DNA from 3 places in the Luteibacter yeojuensis genome. Region 3 is predicted to be linked to each of the others. Evidence: predicted binding sites of a transcription regulator. Region 3 holds the regulator's gene; each other region holds the start of a gene.
What was found. Region 3 encodes FliA, which starts transcription of late flagellar genes. Its sites were predicted from a motif close to TAAAGTTTNNCNNNCNNNGGCCGATAA; they were not measured.
Positions count from the first base shown of each region.

Region 1: a site for FliA is predicted at 2,981-3,007, ahead of HBF32_RS00270 (GGDEF domain-containing protein). Genes of this name have one in related genera too.
Region 2: a site for FliA is predicted at 2,905-2,931, ahead of HBF32_RS05375 (GGDEF domain-containing protein). Genes of this name have one in related genera too.

Region 1 is NZ_JAAQTL010000001.1:56,840-61,939, reverse strand. Features, by position in the region: gene HBF32_RS00280 (FAD-binding oxidoreductase) at 1-636, opposite strand, end outside; gene serA (phosphoglycerate dehydrogenase) at 749-1,984, shown strand; gene HBF32_RS00270 (GGDEF domain-containing protein) at 1,981-2,931, opposite strand; gene HBF32_RS00265 (TetR/AcrR family transcriptional regulator) at 3,057-3,638, shown strand; gene HBF32_RS00260 (nitrilase-related carbon-nitrogen hydrolase) at 3,622-5,073, shown strand.
Region 2 is NZ_JAAQTL010000001.1:1,217,743-1,222,842, forward strand. Features, by position in the region: gene HBF32_RS05360 (S9 family peptidase) at 1-1,247, opposite strand, end outside; gene HBF32_RS05365 (GNAT family N-acetyltransferase) at 1,401-1,691, opposite strand; gene HBF32_RS05370 (CorA family divalent cation transporter) at 1,893-2,813, shown strand; gene HBF32_RS05375 (GGDEF domain-containing protein) at 3,075-4,145, shown strand; gene HBF32_RS05380 (alpha-ketoglutarate-dependent dioxygenase AlkB family protein) at 4,238-4,864, opposite strand; gene sodC (superoxide dismutase family protein) at 4,872-5,100, opposite strand, start outside.
Region 3 is NZ_JAAQTL010000002.1:103,297-108,396, forward strand. Features, by position in the region: gene HBF32_RS15345 (chemotaxis protein CheA) at 1-1,604, opposite strand, end outside; gene HBF32_RS15350 (protein phosphatase CheZ) at 1,612-2,253, opposite strand; gene cheY (chemotaxis response regulator CheY) at 2,264-2,665, opposite strand; gene HBF32_RS15360 (RNA polymerase sigma factor FliA) at 2,697-3,428, opposite strand; gene HBF32_RS15365 (P-loop NTPase) at 3,425-4,300, opposite strand; gene flhF (flagellar biosynthesis GTPase FlhF) at 4,349-5,100, opposite strand, start outside.

The sequences.
Region 1 (5,100 bases), on a different contig from region 3:
GAGCGACAGCGTCGCCTCGACCACGATGCCGAGGGTGCCTTCGGAACCGATCACCAGGTGCCGCAGGTCGTAGCCCGAGGCGTTCTTCACCAGACCCCGGTTGAGGTCGAGCAGATCGCCCGCCCCGGTCACCACCTTGAGGCCGGCGATCCACTGCCGCGTGTTGCCGTAGCGCACGACCCGGATGCCGCCGGCGTTGGTCGCGATGTTCCCGCCAATCTGGCAGGAACCGCGCGCGGCGAAATTCACCGGATAGAGCAGCCCATGCTCGCGCGCGGCGTTCTGCACGGCCTCCAGCGCGATCCCCGGTTCGACGGTGAGCGTGCGGTCGACGGGATCGACATCGAGCACGCGGTTCATCCGGTCCAGGCTGACCACCAGTTCGCCGCGGGCCGCCACCGCGCCGCCGGACAGACCCGTGCGTCCTCCCGACGGGACGATGGCCACGCCCTGCCCGTTCGCCCAGCGGACGATGGCCTGCACTTCCCCGACGGAGGCGGGCCATGCGACGGCCAGCGGTGCGGGCGTCCAGCGCCGGGTCCAGTCGCGGCCGTAATGATCGAGGTCGCCGGGGTCCGTCGACAGCTTCAGGTCGGGTAAGAGGCGGGTCAGCTCGGCCAGGCGCGGATCGGTCATGGGAGTCTCGCTCGGTGTCGTGTCGAGGGTGCCAGCCCCTTCGATGCGCTGCAACATGACCGTCGCGATCTGGCATAGTGAAGGCCCTTCACCTGGAACAGAAGCGCCGGCCATGAAGCGTACCTCGTACCCGAAGGAAGACATCAAGGTGCTCCTGCTCGAGGGCGTCAGCCGCAGCGCGCTCGACGTCTTCCGCCAGGCCGGCTACTCCCAGATCGAGTTCCACGAAAAGTCGCTCTCCGGCGACGACCTGCTGGAGCGCATCGCGGATGCGCACATCGTCGGCATCCGCTCGCGTACGCAGCTCACCGCCGAAGTGCTCGCGGAAGCACGCCGCCTCCTTGCCGTGGGCTGCTTCTGCATCGGCACGAACCAGGTCGATACCCTGGAAGCGGAACGCCTCGGCGTACCCGTGTTCAACGCGCCCTATTCCAACACGCGCAGCGTCGCGGAACTGGTCATCGCCGAGACGATCCTGCTGGTGCGGCGCATTCCGGAGAAGAACGCGCAATGCCATCGCGGCGGCTGGTCGAAATCCGCCGCGGGCAGCTTCGAGGTTCGCGACAAGGTGTTGGGCATCGTCGGCTACGGGCACATCGGCACCCAGGTGGGCGTGCTCGCGGAGTCGCTGGGCATGCGCGTCGTCTTCCACGACATCGAACCCAAGCTGTCGCTGGGCAACGCCCGGGCGGCCGCCAGTCTCGAAGACCTGCTCGAACGTTCCGACGTCGTGACGCTCCACGTTCCCGAGACGCCGCAGACGAAGAACCTCATCGGTGCCACCGAAATCGCGCGGATGCGACCGGGGTCGATGCTCGTGAACGCGTCCCGCGGCACCGTGGTCGATATCGACGCCCTCGCCGCCGCGCTGCAGTCGAAGCACCTGGCCGGCGCCGCGATCGACGTGTTCCCGGTCGAGCCCAAGGGTAACGACGATCCCTTCGTGTCGCCGCTGATCGGCATGGACAACGTGATCCTCACCCCGCACGTGGGCGGCAGCACCGCCGAGGCGCAGGAGAACATCGGCATCGAGGTGGCGTCGAAACTCGTGCGCTACAGCGACAACGGCAGCACGCTCTCGGCGGTCAACTTCCCCGAGGTATCCCTGCCGGGACACCCCACCAGCCGGCGCCTGCTGCACATCCACCGCAACATTCCCGGCGTGCTCTCGCGGGTCAACGAGGTGTTCTCTCGCGCGGCGGTGAACATCGACGGCCAGTACCTGCAAACCTCGCCGCAGGTCGGCTACGTGGTGATCGACGTGACCACCACCGAGGAGCATGCCGTGGCCCTGCGCAACGAACTCGCGGCCATCGACGGCACGCTGAGGGCACGCGTCCTCTACTAAAGGACACCGTCGTCGGTCACGACGCGAGCACGGCCGCGCTCCTTCGCCAGGTAGAGGCGCCGGTCGGCGACGGCGATGAACGGGTTGACCTCGTCATGCTCCTTCGGCACGGCGGCGTTCACGCCGGCGCTCAGGGTCAACCGCTTCCCGGGCCCGTGGCCGGCATGGGGTATGAGTGCCTTGTCCACGAGGTCGAGGCAGCGCCAGGCCAGCGCCATGGCGGCGCCTTCGTCCGTGTCGGGCAGCAGGAGCACGAACTCCTCGCCGCCGAAGCGGCAGAGCAGGTCGCGCGGACCGCGAAGGACGCCCTCCAGCGCTTTCGCCACGCGCTTAAGGCACTCGTCGCCTTCCAGGTGCCCGTAATGGTCGTTGTACTGCTTGAAGTAGTCGATATCGAGCACGATCAGCGACACCGGCCGACGCAAGCGCTGCGCGTTGCGCCATTCCGTTTCCATCGCCACGTCGAAACGGCGGCGGTTCGCAACGCCGGTAAGACCGTCCTTGTACGACAGTTCTTCCAGTTCGCGCTGCATGTCGAGGAGGCGCTCCTCCGTGCGCTTGCGCTCGCTGATGTCGAACATGAAGCCGATCAGCGCTTCCGGGGTACCGTCCGCATGGCGCACCACGTGCACCACGTCGCGGATCCACACGAACTCGCCGTCCTTGCGCAGGGCGCGGTAATCGGCCTCGTGGTCCATGCCCGCCTGGGACTGCGCCACGCAGAAATTGAAGACCCGTTCGCGGTCCTCCGGGTGGATGCGGTCGGCCCAGTCCTGCACGGTGAGCCACGACTGGGCGGACCAGCCGAGAAGCGCCTCGATCTGCGGGCCGATATACGCGAAGCGCAGCGTCGCCCATTCGATCTTCCAGGGAATCGCACGCGTGGACTCGAGCAAGGTCTTGTAGACCCCCGAGTCTTCGCAGAGCAGTGCGTCGTCGACGCTCATGGCAGCCTTCCCCCGTAGCGGCCCTCGGCCGCGAATAGTCGCCTACCCGTTATCGGCCGGGCTTCGCAACCCTTGAACCATACCAAGGCATTGCATCGGCCGGCACACACGTTTACAGTGTAAACATGCCTCCCGACAAAACAGCCGATCGCATCCTCGCCGCCGCCCACGGCCTCTTCGACGCCCACGGCGCCGAGGCCGTGACCATGCGCCGCGTGGCGTCCGAAGTTGGCCTGTCGGCCATGGCGATCTACCGCCATTTCCCCAACCGCGAAGCGCTGCTGGAGAGGCTGTCCAACGAGAGCTTCGAGGAAGCCGCGCGGACCTGGGCAAGCCACGCGCGTCAGCGCGACCCGCGCCGGCGCCTCCTGGCCATGCTCGAGTCGTACCTCGACTACGCACTGGCCCACCCGCACCTGTTCGACCATGCCTTCGGACTTCCCCGTGAGGATGCCAGGCGCTTTCCCGAGGATTTCCGCGCGCGTCGCTCGCCCACCCTGAACCTCATCGCGGACGCGATCGTGGAAGGCATGGCCGGGGGAACGCTGCGGAAACTCGACGAATGGGATCTGGCGATGGACTTGTGGGCGCACGCCCACGGGCTCATCGCGTTGTACCGGGCGGGCCGCTTCAGCCATGACGAGAAGCGGTTCCGGGCCTTCTACCTCGCCTCCACCGGAAGACTGATCGATGCCTACGCGACCTGAACGTTCCGCCGTGTCGACCTGGGCACTGGCCACCGCCCTGACGGCGGTCGGCTGGTGGTTCGGAAGCGGCACCCAACCGCTGTGGTGGGTGACGTGGCTGGCGCCCCTTCCGGTGCTGTGGCTGGCGTCGAGGGTGCGAACCTCCCGGGCTGTCGCCGCCGCCTTCCTGGCAATGGCGGCCGGCTCGGGGAATCTGTGGTCATACCTGTACGGGCACATTCACCTGCCGCTGGTGACGGTCATCTACGCGATGGTCTTGCCCGGGCTGATGTTCGCGCTCTGCGTACTCCTCCATAAGCGGCTTCTGTCGCGCGGGCGACCGTTGGCTGCGTTGCTCGCCGTCCCCGTCACATGGGTGGCGCTCGCGTTCGTCAACAACCTGCTCTCGCCGCACGGCACTTTCTTCGATATCGCCTACACCCAGATGAATGCGCTGCCGATGATCCAGTTGGCTGCGCTCACGGGTATCTGGGGCATCGGCATGCTGCTCCTGCTCGTCGCGACCGCACTGGCGATGCTGGGCGCCACCGATGTCCCGGCGAGGGCCCGGATCGGGATGGCCGGGACCGCGGTGCTGATCCTGGCCGTCGTCCTCGGTTACGGCTTCTGGCGCCTTGCCGCGCCGGCTGCGTCCAGCGTGCGCGTCGGGCTCGTCTCGCTCGAACAGACCGGCAAGCTGGCCGCGGTGGATTCCCCGGAAGGCAAGGCCCGCAAGGACCGCTACCTCGCGGCACTGGATCGTGCCGCAGCCCAGGGCGCGCAGGTGGTCGTCATACCGGAAGGCACCTTCGCCGCGTCCGCCACCATCCCCTCCTTCGCCGGATTCGCGCAGCAGAGCGGAATCACCGTCAACGTGGCCGTCGATTACCAGGATGAGCCCGGCATCGAGCGGAACATGGCGATGGTCTTCCAACCGGGTGCGGCCTCGCCCGTCATGTACAACAAGCACCACCTCATCCCCGGTTTCGAGGACAGGTTCACGCCGGGCACCGAGTTCGTGACACTGTCGGGAAGGCCCCGTATCGGCCTGGCCATCTGCAAGGACATGGACTTCCAGGATTTCGCCGTCGCCTACGGGCAGCGGAACACGCAGTTGCTGCTGGTACCGGCCTGGGATTTCGTAACGGACGGCTGGCTGCACAGCCGCATGGCGATCATGCGCGGCGTGGAAGGCGGCTTCGCTGTCGCCCGCGCGGCGCGTTCCGGCCGGCTCACCCTCAGCGACGACCGCGGCCGCGTGATGGCTGAGGTGTCGAGCGAACAGGGCGATGCGGAACTGGTCGGGAACCTCGCGCTTCGGGAAACGAGGACGCTCTACGCCCGCTGCGGCAACTGGTTCGCATGGCTGGATGTGGCGGTGCTGCTCGCGCTCGTGGGGCTCGCGCTGGCCCCCGGCACTCGTCATTCCCGCGAAGGCGGGAATCCCGTGACTTAATCGCCCGGCCGGAGCCTGAGTCGCTGG
Region 2 (5,100 bases), on a different contig from region 3:
GCATTGAAGGAGGTGACGGTCGTCGGCATCGAGCTGCCGTCGAGGCTGGCGACCTGGACTTCGGGCGCCTTGTCGAAGGAGCTTGCCGTGAACGCGGCCACGTGGGCGTCGGCGCTCAGGGAGACGGACATCGACAGGCGGCCGTCGCCGATCGTCATCGGGGTTTCGAAGAGCGTGGTGGCCTTGGAGCCGCCCTCGCCCAGTTCGTAGCTCGACACGCGGCTTGCTCCGGCGGCGTGTTCGCCGACCAGCAGACGGCCGGGGCCGGTCCAGGCCAACCAGGCCGGCGTGGTGTGGATGCCGGGCGTGACGTCGACCGGATCGGCGCCGCCCACGGAGGGCACCGTCCAGATATCGCCGCCGTTGGACCCCTGGTCGCTCATCAGGCCGCCGATGAACGCGACCTGCTTGCCGTCGGGCGAGAAACGGGGCACCGCCATCTGGAGGCCCTTCAGGGGGCCCGACAGCTTCACCGTGTCGACCAGCATCAAGGCCTTGGCGCCGGTGCTGGCCGGTTGTACGTAGAGCTTTGCCACCCACCAGTTATTGTCGCCCGGCGGCTCGGCAGCGACGTACGCGATGCGGTCGCCGTTCGCGGAGAACGAAAATTCGTAGACGTGGAGCGCGGCGGGCGTGAGCGTGCGCACCTCGCCGCCACCGGCATCGACCATCGCGACCTGCTGCACCTCGACGCCTTCGACGCCGATCTCGCCGAGCTGCGGCTTGGCGGCGGCGGTCGCGCTGGCGCGGCGGGTGGCGTTCGGGACGTAGAGGAAGCCGAGCGCCTTGCCGTCGGGACGCCACGCCAGTCCATGGACGTAGCCCTTGAGCCGGGTGATCCGCTTCGGCGGGGTCTTCGTCGCGATGTCCACGACGTTGATGTCGTTCTGCTTCCCTTCTTCCACGCCCGGCGCCTTGCCGGCGCAGTCGGAGAGGAAGGCAAGATGGCGCGAATCCGGCGCCCAGATCGCCGCGGATTCGCTGCAACCCTTGCTCGTCGTGACGCGGTGCGCCTTGCCGCCGTCGGCGTCGGCCACTTGCAGCACCGTCTTGCCGTCCGTCTTCACCGTCCAGGCGAGGTGCCTGGCGTCCGGCGAGATCGACACCGATCCGATCGAACGGACCTTGCCGAGGGCGTCGAGGATGGCCGCGATCCGCGGGTCTTCCGGCGTCTTTGCGGGGGTGTCGGCATAGGCGGCGCCGGCGCAGGCGAGCGCGACGGCGGCGGCGATCCACTTCGTACGCATGGGTGGCCCTGGCTGTGGTGAGAGCGTGAAAGCTAACACGTACATGAACGCCAAGTAACCACTGACGGATGTCGATCCGCCTCCTTCGGGGAGCCGCTAACGCGGCGGAAGGACGTGCTCCCGCTTCACCGCCGCAGCGGCTCCCGCCGGTTCTTACGCCAGCAGGTCGGCGTACTCGGGATTCCGTTTGAACCATTGCTCGGCGTAGGAACATGCGGGACGTACCTTCCAGCCCTCGGCCCGGGCGACCTGCACCGCGAAACGGGTCAAGAGGTTCGCGATGCCCCTGCCGCCGACGGGATCGGGCACGCCGGTATGGGTGATGACCATGACCTTGCCCTCGAGGTGGTAATCGACTTCGCAGTGGTGACCGTCGACCACGACCCAGAACTCCTGCTTCGCGCGGTCGTGAAGGATCTCGAGGGGTTTTGCGATGTCGCTCATGATGGGCTCTCCGGAAGGATGGGCGAAGCATGCTCGCTTTCCGCCCCGCGTGGGAAGCACGCGAAAGGGGGTTGCCGCGAACCCGTGCGCCTGGCAGCGCCTTTCCCGCGGACAACGGAAGCGTAAACTGCCCACGCGGTCAAGCTGAGGACGATTCCGAACGTGCTGATCATTCACCAACACGGGCAACACGAGAGCCCCATGCTATGGAAGCCCGGCATGGGCAAACCCCAGGCACCGATCTGGATCGACCTCATCGAACCCGACGACGAGGAACGTCGCTGCGCCGCGGAGATCACCGGCCTGCGCGTTCCCGAACGGGGCGATATCGAGAGCCTGGCGATGTCCAGCCGGATCCGCACGGACGACGACGCGATGTATCTGTCGATCCCGTATTTCGCCGACACCGGCAACAGCGATGCGGCCCCCGTGGGCATCGTGGTGACCAACCATGTACTGATGACACTGCGCTTCGAGGCCTCGCCCGCGTTCGACCTCGCCAGCGAGAGCTGCGACGCGCACCGATGGGATTCCAGCGCGGATGCACTGGCCACGCTGATCGAAGCGATCGTGAACCTGGCCGCGAAACGCATGGAGGACGTCTCGGCCAAGCTGAAGAAGCTCTCCGACCGCGTCTTCACGCGGACCCGGATCGGCACCCCCGCGCTGCGCAATTGCATGCTCGAGGTAGGCCGCCTGGAAGGCGAACAGGCGCGCAACCGCTCCTCGATGCTGGGCGTGCAGCGCATCGTCTCGTTCGTCCGCGCCAAGAAGCCCGAGTGGATGTCCGACGACGTGGAAGTGCGCCTGCGCGTGGTGGAACACGACCTGCGTACCCTGGACGAGTTCGACGACCAGGTCACCAACAAGCTGCAGTTCCTGCTCGACGCCAGTCTCGGCTTCATCAGCACCGACCAGAACCATGTGATGAAGGTGCTCACGGTCACCTCCGTGGCGACGATTCCTCCGGTGATCCTGGCCGGCATCTGGGGCATGAACTTCAAGCGGATGCCGGAACTGGACTGGAGCTTCGGCTATCCCATGGCGATCGCGGCCATCCTGGTCAGCATCCTGCTGCCCGTGCTGTTCTTCAAATGGCGGGGCTGGCTGGAAGGCGATTGACCGGACAGCCTCCCTACGCGATTCATTCACATTTGTGAAGAAGACGAATGTGACCCCAATCACATTTTTTTACATTCTGCCGATTTCACCCTAAAGTTAGCGGCTCACCGGCCGACATACCTACGTGGGTTGCCGTGCCTGGATCGCCGGACAGACGCACATGGGGCCCGCCACGGGGGTGCGCCCCTCTCGGGGGAGGGAGTGGTCGGTGCGAATCAACAGCCCATATCGCGACAGGTCGGCGGCGGGAAACGCGCCGTCATGAAAGCTCCGTGGCACGCCCTCGCCGGTACCTTGCCGGAATCGCGCCTGCTCGCCTCCGTGGCGGAGTTCACCCATCACCGCGACATCGATGCCCTCGACCACAGCATGGTGCTGTCGCTCGCGGAGCTGGTGGCGGTCAGCAGCGTCACGCTGTGCAAGCGCGGCGAGAGCCTCCAGCATCCGGTGGATTCCATCGTCGTGTGCTCGCGCAAGCCCGGCGGCGGGTTCGTGGTCGAGGCCATCGATCCGGGCCGCGAAGGCGATCCCATCGACACCATCGTGTGCGCCATGGAGACCCTCGAAGCCATCAGCGACGTGACCGAGGACGGCACCAGCCGGCTGGTCATTCCCATCCAGCGCGAGCACGCCGCCATCGGCGCGCTGATGCTCGAAGCGGAAGACTCGCTGGACGAGGTCCGCTCGATGGTGGAAGGCTTCGCCCGCATCTACGGCAACTACATCGCCCTGCTCAACGAAAGCGAGCGCGACAAGCTCACCGGCCTGTATAACCGGCGCAGCTTCGAACAGCGCCTGCAGCGGCTGCTGAAGCTCCAGCGCCAGCGCTCCCGCGGCGCCACGGCGGCAGGGAAGGAACAGCGCCAGTCTCCCGACGACGTATCCCAGCTTTTCCTGGCGATCCTCGATATCGACCACTTCAAACGGATCAACGACACCTACGGGCATGTGTATGGCGACGAGGTGATCCTCATGCTCGCCCAGCAGATGCGGGCCAGCTTCCGCCAGGGCGACGTGCTGTTCCGCTTCGGCGGCGAGGAGTTCGTGATGCTGATCGCGGCGCGCGACGAGGAGGCGGTGCACGTGGTGCTCGACCGCTTCCGCCGGTTCGTGGCGGGGCATGCCTACCCGCAGGTGGGGCACGTGACGGTCAGCATCGGCTATGCGCGGATCACCGAAAACGACTACCCGGAAATCGTGCTGGACCGTGCGGACAAGGCGTTGTACTTCGCCAAGCAGAACGGACGCGACAGCGTGCATGGGTACGAGTCGCTGACGGCACGCGGCGAACTGGCGTCGCCGGTGGCTCTTGGCAGCATCGACCTGTTCTGAAACCAGGAAAGTGCCGGAGCCGCCATGGCGGCGAGAAGCCGACAGAACAACGAGGCGGCGAGGCAAGCTGCCTCTCGCCGCTATGGCGGCTCCTACAGGACCCCGGGCTTGCGGGAGACATAGCGGCGACCGCCGGCCTCCCCGTGAGGCCGCACACGGAACGCCAGGCTGATACGCGGACCTACCTGCGCGCGCGTCTTCGGAATGCCGTGGTCGTAATGGAACTGGGTGGCGTAGCTCATCGTGAGCAGGCTGCCCGGCTCCATGTCGATATCGAAAGCGCGCTTCGGGGCCTCCCGCTCGCGCAGCGACATCCGCCGAGTGGCTCCCAGCGATAGCAGCGCGATGGGAGCGCCTTCCGCCAGTTCCTCGAGGTGGTCGTTATGGGGTGCCACGCTGTCGCGGCCATCGCGGTAAAGGTTCAGGCCCACCGAGGTGAAAGGCACGCCGGTGTGCGCGATGACCTCCCTGCCCGCCTCGCCCAATACCGGCGGCAGATCGGGAGCGTCCAGCGCGTAATGCCGCACCAGCCGCGGCACGTCCACCTGGCGGCCATACATCGCGCGGCGTTGCGCCTCCCAAGGGACGCCGGCAAACAGGCTCGCGAACCATGCCTCGGCCTCGCCCGGCGCGACGAGCCCCGGCTCGTAAGCGAACCGCCCGTGCTCGTCGTCGACGATCACGAGCGGCTCGGCCGCGAAAAGACCGCCTTGCGCCATGGCTTCCTTACTTGATCACGCCGCAGGCGATGCGCGCGCCGCCGCCGCCGAGCGGCTGCGGCTTGTCGGAGTAGTTGTCGCCGCCCGCATGGATCATCAGCGCGTGGCCCTTCAGTGTGGCCAGCGTCTTCAGGCGCGGCGCGGTGACCGCCGTGGTGTCGGTGCCGTCGGCACCGACGACGAGCTTCGGCAGGTCGCCTTCGTGACCGGCGGTGGAATCCGGACCTTCGTGCATG
Region 3 (5,100 bases):
GTGAGCGGCACCGAAAGGCGCACGGTGCTGCCGTGGCCCACCCGCGAGTCGATGGACAACGTGCCGCCGAGTTCGACGATCTTCGTCTTGACCACGTCCATGCCGACACCGCGCCCGGAGATGTCGGACACCTGGCTGGCGGTGGAGAAGCCCGGACGGAAGACGATCTCGTAGCACTCGCGCTCGTCGAGGCGCGCCGCCTGCTCCTCGTCCATCAGGCCCTTTTCGACGGCCTTGCGGCGCAGGACCTCGGGGTCCATGCCCTTGCCGTCGTCGGTGACGGTGATGACGATGCGGTCGCCGAACTGGCCGGCGGCGAGACGGACCGTGCCGGAGCGCGGCTTCCCCTCGCGCTCGCGCACGTCGGGCATCTCGATGCCGTGATCCACCGAGTTGCGCAGCAGGTGCACCAGCGGATCGGCCAGTGCTTCCACCACGGTGCGGTCGATATCGGTTTCTTCGCCTTCCGTGACCAGCTCGATCTCCTTGCCGAGCTGGCGGGCAAGATCGCGGACGATGCGCGGGAAACGCGAGAACAGCTTGCCCACCGGCTGCATGCGCATGCGCAGCACGGCGTTCTGCAGGTCCTCGGCCACGCGCTCGAGTTCGCCGATGGCGCGTTCCATCGGATCGTTCGTGCCGCGCGGGGCGAGGTTGGTGAGGCGGTTGCGGACCAGCACGAGTTCGCCGGCTGCGTCGACGAGGCCGTCGAGACGGTGCGTGTCGACGCGGACGGTAGTTTCGGCAGCGGAAGCGGCGCGCTTTTCGGGCTGAGGCTTCGGCGCCGGTTTTGCAGGCTCCGGCGCGGATACCGGGAGCGAAGGCGCCGCGGACGGGTCCGTTCCCGCGGGCGCGACGGCAACCGCGACACCGGGGGCGGCGGCACCGTGAAGGCTGTCGAGCAACGCCTCGAATTCGTCGTCGCTGATGGTGTTGCCGGCCGCCGCCGCGGGTGCCGGTGCGGGCACCGGCGCCGGCTCGGGGGCGGCGGCATCCGGCTCGGCGCCAGGCGCGCCGGTGCCGTAGAGCGAATCCAGCAGCGCCTCGAACTCGTCGTCGGAGATCGTGCCCGAGGAGGTGGGTGCCGGGTCGCGCTCGTTGCGCGCGGCGTCGAGCATCGCCTCGAATTCGTCCTCGATGGGATCGTACGGACGCGAGGGCACCGCCGCCGCGGGAGCGGCGATCGGCGCGGCCAGCGCCACGGGCGGCGCCGAGGCGGCACGGCCCGGGATCAGCAGGCGGTCGAGCAGCGAACGCGGCGCGGCGTCGATCGGCACGCCACCGTCGGCGGCGCGCATCATGTCGTTGAGGAGATCGAGCGACTCCAGCAGCGCGTCCATGAAGCCGGCGTTGAGCACGACGGCCCCGTTGCGCGCTTCGTTGAGCAGATCCTCGGCGCGATGGCACAGCTCCACCATCGGGTTCAGGCCGAGGAAGCCCGCGCCGCCCTTCACGGTGTGGAAGGCGCGGAACACCGCGTTCAGCAGGTCGACGTCGCCCGGCGACGACTCGAGGTCCACGAGCTGTTCGCCCAGGCTCTCGAGCAGTTCGCGTGCCTCGATCAGGAAGACGTTGAGCAGCTCGTTGTCCAGCTCCACGCTCATAGGGCGCTCAGAAGCCGAATTCGCTGAGGAGGCGATCCACTTCGTCCTGGCTTACCTTGTCGGCGGCTGGCGCCGCCCCGCCCGCGAGGGAGCCGGTCAGGCGTACCAGTTCCACCAGCGAGGATTCGACCTTGGCCATGAACGCCTCGACCTGCGCGACGCGCTGGCCGGAGAGGTCCTGCCACGACTGGGCCTCCACCATTTCGCCGAAGCCGATGTCGCAGCTCTGCGCGAAGTCGCCCACGCGCACGGCCAGCGCCGTGGCGTTGCCGGCGAAGGCCGGGTCGGCCTGGTCGAGCACCAGCACCTCGTCGGCCTGGCGGGCGAGCGCCTGGGCCTGGGGGCGCAGCTTCTCGCTGAAGTCGAGCGTGCGATGCGCGGCCTGCGAACTCATCTCGAGTACGTCGCGCAGGTGCTTGCGCGCGTCGCTCATGTTGCCCGGCACACCGTCGTGCGAGATGTCGGCGGCGAGGCGGCGTGCGGATTCGTGCAGGTCGCGGGCGAGATGACCCAGGGCCAGGAACAGGTGCTGCTCGCGGGTGCGGAGGAGGTTGTCGAGCGCCTGCTCGAAGGCGGCCGGGTCATCTGCGTCGAGCAGCTCGCGCAGTTCGGGAGCCACGTCGTGGCCGGTGGAAAGCATCGTGTTCATGGGTCGTTCCTTAGCCCGCGGCCGCAGCGAGACGTTCGAAGATCTTGTCGAGTTTTTCCTTCAGCGTGACCGCGGTGAACGGCTTGACGACATAGCCGTTCACGCCGCTCTGCGCGGCGGCGATGATCTGGTCGCGGTTGTTCTCCGCCGTGACCATCAGCACCGGCAGGGCCTTGAGCGCGGCGTCGGCGCGAATCGCGCGGAGCAGGTCGATGCCGGTCATGTTCGGCATGTTCCAGTCGGTGACCACCAGGTCGAACGGCTGCGCGCGCAACACCGCCAGGGCGGCATTGCCGTCCTCGGCCTCCTGGATCAGGGTGTTGGTGAACCCCAGCTCCACCAGGAGGTTCCTGACGATGCGTCGCATGGTGGAGAAATCGTCCACCACGAGGATCTTCATGTTCTTGTCCAAAACTTCTCTCCGCCTTGCTGCTGCGCGTTCGTCAATGCTTTTCTTTCCAACCCGACATGCGTGCGCGGAGGCGGATGAGGGCCTGGCCGTGGATCTGGCACACCCGCGATTCGCTCACACCCAGCACCGCGCCGATTTCCTTCAGGTTGAGTTCTTCATCGTAGTACAGCGACATGACCAGCTTTTCGCGCTCGGGCAGCCCGTCGATGGACTGCGCCAGCGCGTCGCGCAGGCCTTCCTGTTCAAACAATCCGTCCGGACCCGCGGCATCCGGGTCGGCCACGTCGATCGCGGCGCCTTCGTCGCCTTCGGGCGCCGTCAGGCTCAGCAACCGCGCGCTCGCCGCGTCGGCCAGGATCTGGTTGTATTCCATGGCGTCGATGCCCAGCCGCTTCATCACTTCCGCGTCGTCGGCGTCGCCACCCGTCTCGTTTTCGATCTGCCTCGTCACCTCCGCGACCTCGCGCAACTTCCGATGGACGGAACGCGGGGTCCAGTCCGTCTTGCGCAGTTCGTCCAGCATGGCGCCACGTATGCGGATACCCGCATAGGTTTCGAAGCTGGCCGCGCGAGTCGGCGAGTAATTTCTTGCGGCCTCGAGCAGTCCGATCATCCCGGCCTGCATGAGGTCGTTTGCGTCCACGCTCGGCGGCAGCCTGCCCATCAGGTGATAGGCGATACGGCGCACCAGCGGCGCGTGGGTCTTTACCAGTTGATCCGCCGGGATACGCGTGATCTCGAGATATTCGGTCGCGACGCTCACAGTGGCAGCCCTCCTCCCAAGTGGGACCGCTCGGCGAAAAAGCCGATGCGGCCCTGTGCCCGGGGCTCGGGTTCACCCCATGTATCGACCGACCTGGCCAGATTCTTGAATCCGACCGCGGACCGGCTGCTCGGCCAGGCGTCGACCACCGCCGACTGGCGGCGGATGGCCTGGCGCAGGTATTCGTCGTGCGGGACCATGCCCATGAAATCCAGGGACACGTCGAGGAAGCGGTTGGTCACCCGCGCCAGCTTCTCGAACAGCTGGCGGCCCTCCTGGGCGTGGCGGACCATGTTGGCCACGATGCGGAAGCGGTTCACGTCGAATTCCCGGCTCATGACCTTGATCAGGGCGTAAGCGTCGGTGAGCGAGGCCGGCTCGTCGCAGACCACCACCACCACCTCGTCGGAAGCCGCCGCGAACATGGACACACTGTCGGAAATGCCGGCCGCGGTGTCCACGATCAGGTACTCCGGCGCCAGCGGGTATTCGTCGAAGGCCCGGATGACCGCCGCGTGCTCGATGTTCGGCAGCTGCGCCATGCGCCGCGCGCCGGAGGTGGCCGGAATCACCTTCAGGCCGTGGGCGGCCTCGAGGATGAGGTCCTCGATCCGGCACTCCCCTTCCAGCATGTGGCCCAGGTGGCGGGTGGGCTGCAGGCCGAGCAGGACGTCGATGTTCGCCATGGCGAGGTCGGCGTCGAGCAGGAGGACATCACGGCCGCCCATCGCGAGCGCCATGCCGAGGTTGACCGCCACCGTGGTCTTGCCCACGCCACCCTTTCCACCGGCGATCGCGATGCTGCGGGTGGGGCGACGGTCGGCGAGCCAGTTGAGTCCGGCGGCCTGGGTGGAATCGACGTGTGTGCTCATGAAGGAAGTCACTGCCCGTGTGTTTCTGTCTATGGTCCGTTAGGCCGCTTAAGCCAGGGCCGGCGCAGCCGTGCCGAAACGTTCGGCAAGCAAGGCGTCGTCGGGTTCTTCGTTGCGCTGCTTCAACAGCTGTGCCGCGAGGCAGACGAGCTTGCGCGCATCGGCCGAGGCGATGTCCTCGGGTACGCGCTGACCGTCCGTCGTGTAGTCCAGCGGCATGTTGTGGCGGATGAGGGCCGAGAGCGCGCCGCCGATGAGCGGCGCCTCGTCGAGCTTGGTGAGGATGGCGGTCTGCGGCGCCAGCGGCGCGTAGGCCCGGATGGCGCCGTCGATGGCCTGGGCCTGCGCGTTGGCCGCGAGCACCAGGCAGACGCGCACGTCGGAGGTGGCGCGCAGCGTCTCGAACTGCTGCTGCAGCTTGGGGTCGTTGCCGGCCAGGCCGGCCGTGTCCACCAGCACGGTGTGCTTGCCGCGCAGCTGGAGGAGCACATTGCGCAAGCTGGTGGCATCGTGGGCGTTGAACACGCGCACGCCGAGCAAGCGGCCGTAATGCTCGAGCTGCGCGCCGGCGCCGATGCGGTACTGGTCCGCGCTGATCAACGCGACGTTCGAGGCGCCATGGCGCAGCACGGCGCGCGCGGCGAGCTTGGCGATCGTGGTGGTCTTGCCCACACCGGTGGTGCCGACCAGCGCGGTGACGCCACCGCCGGCCGTGTCGAAATGGCGTCCGCTGGTGCGGATGTTGCGCGAGAGCAGCCCCAACGGCAGGTAGCGGGCCTGGTCGGAGGTCATGCCCGGCG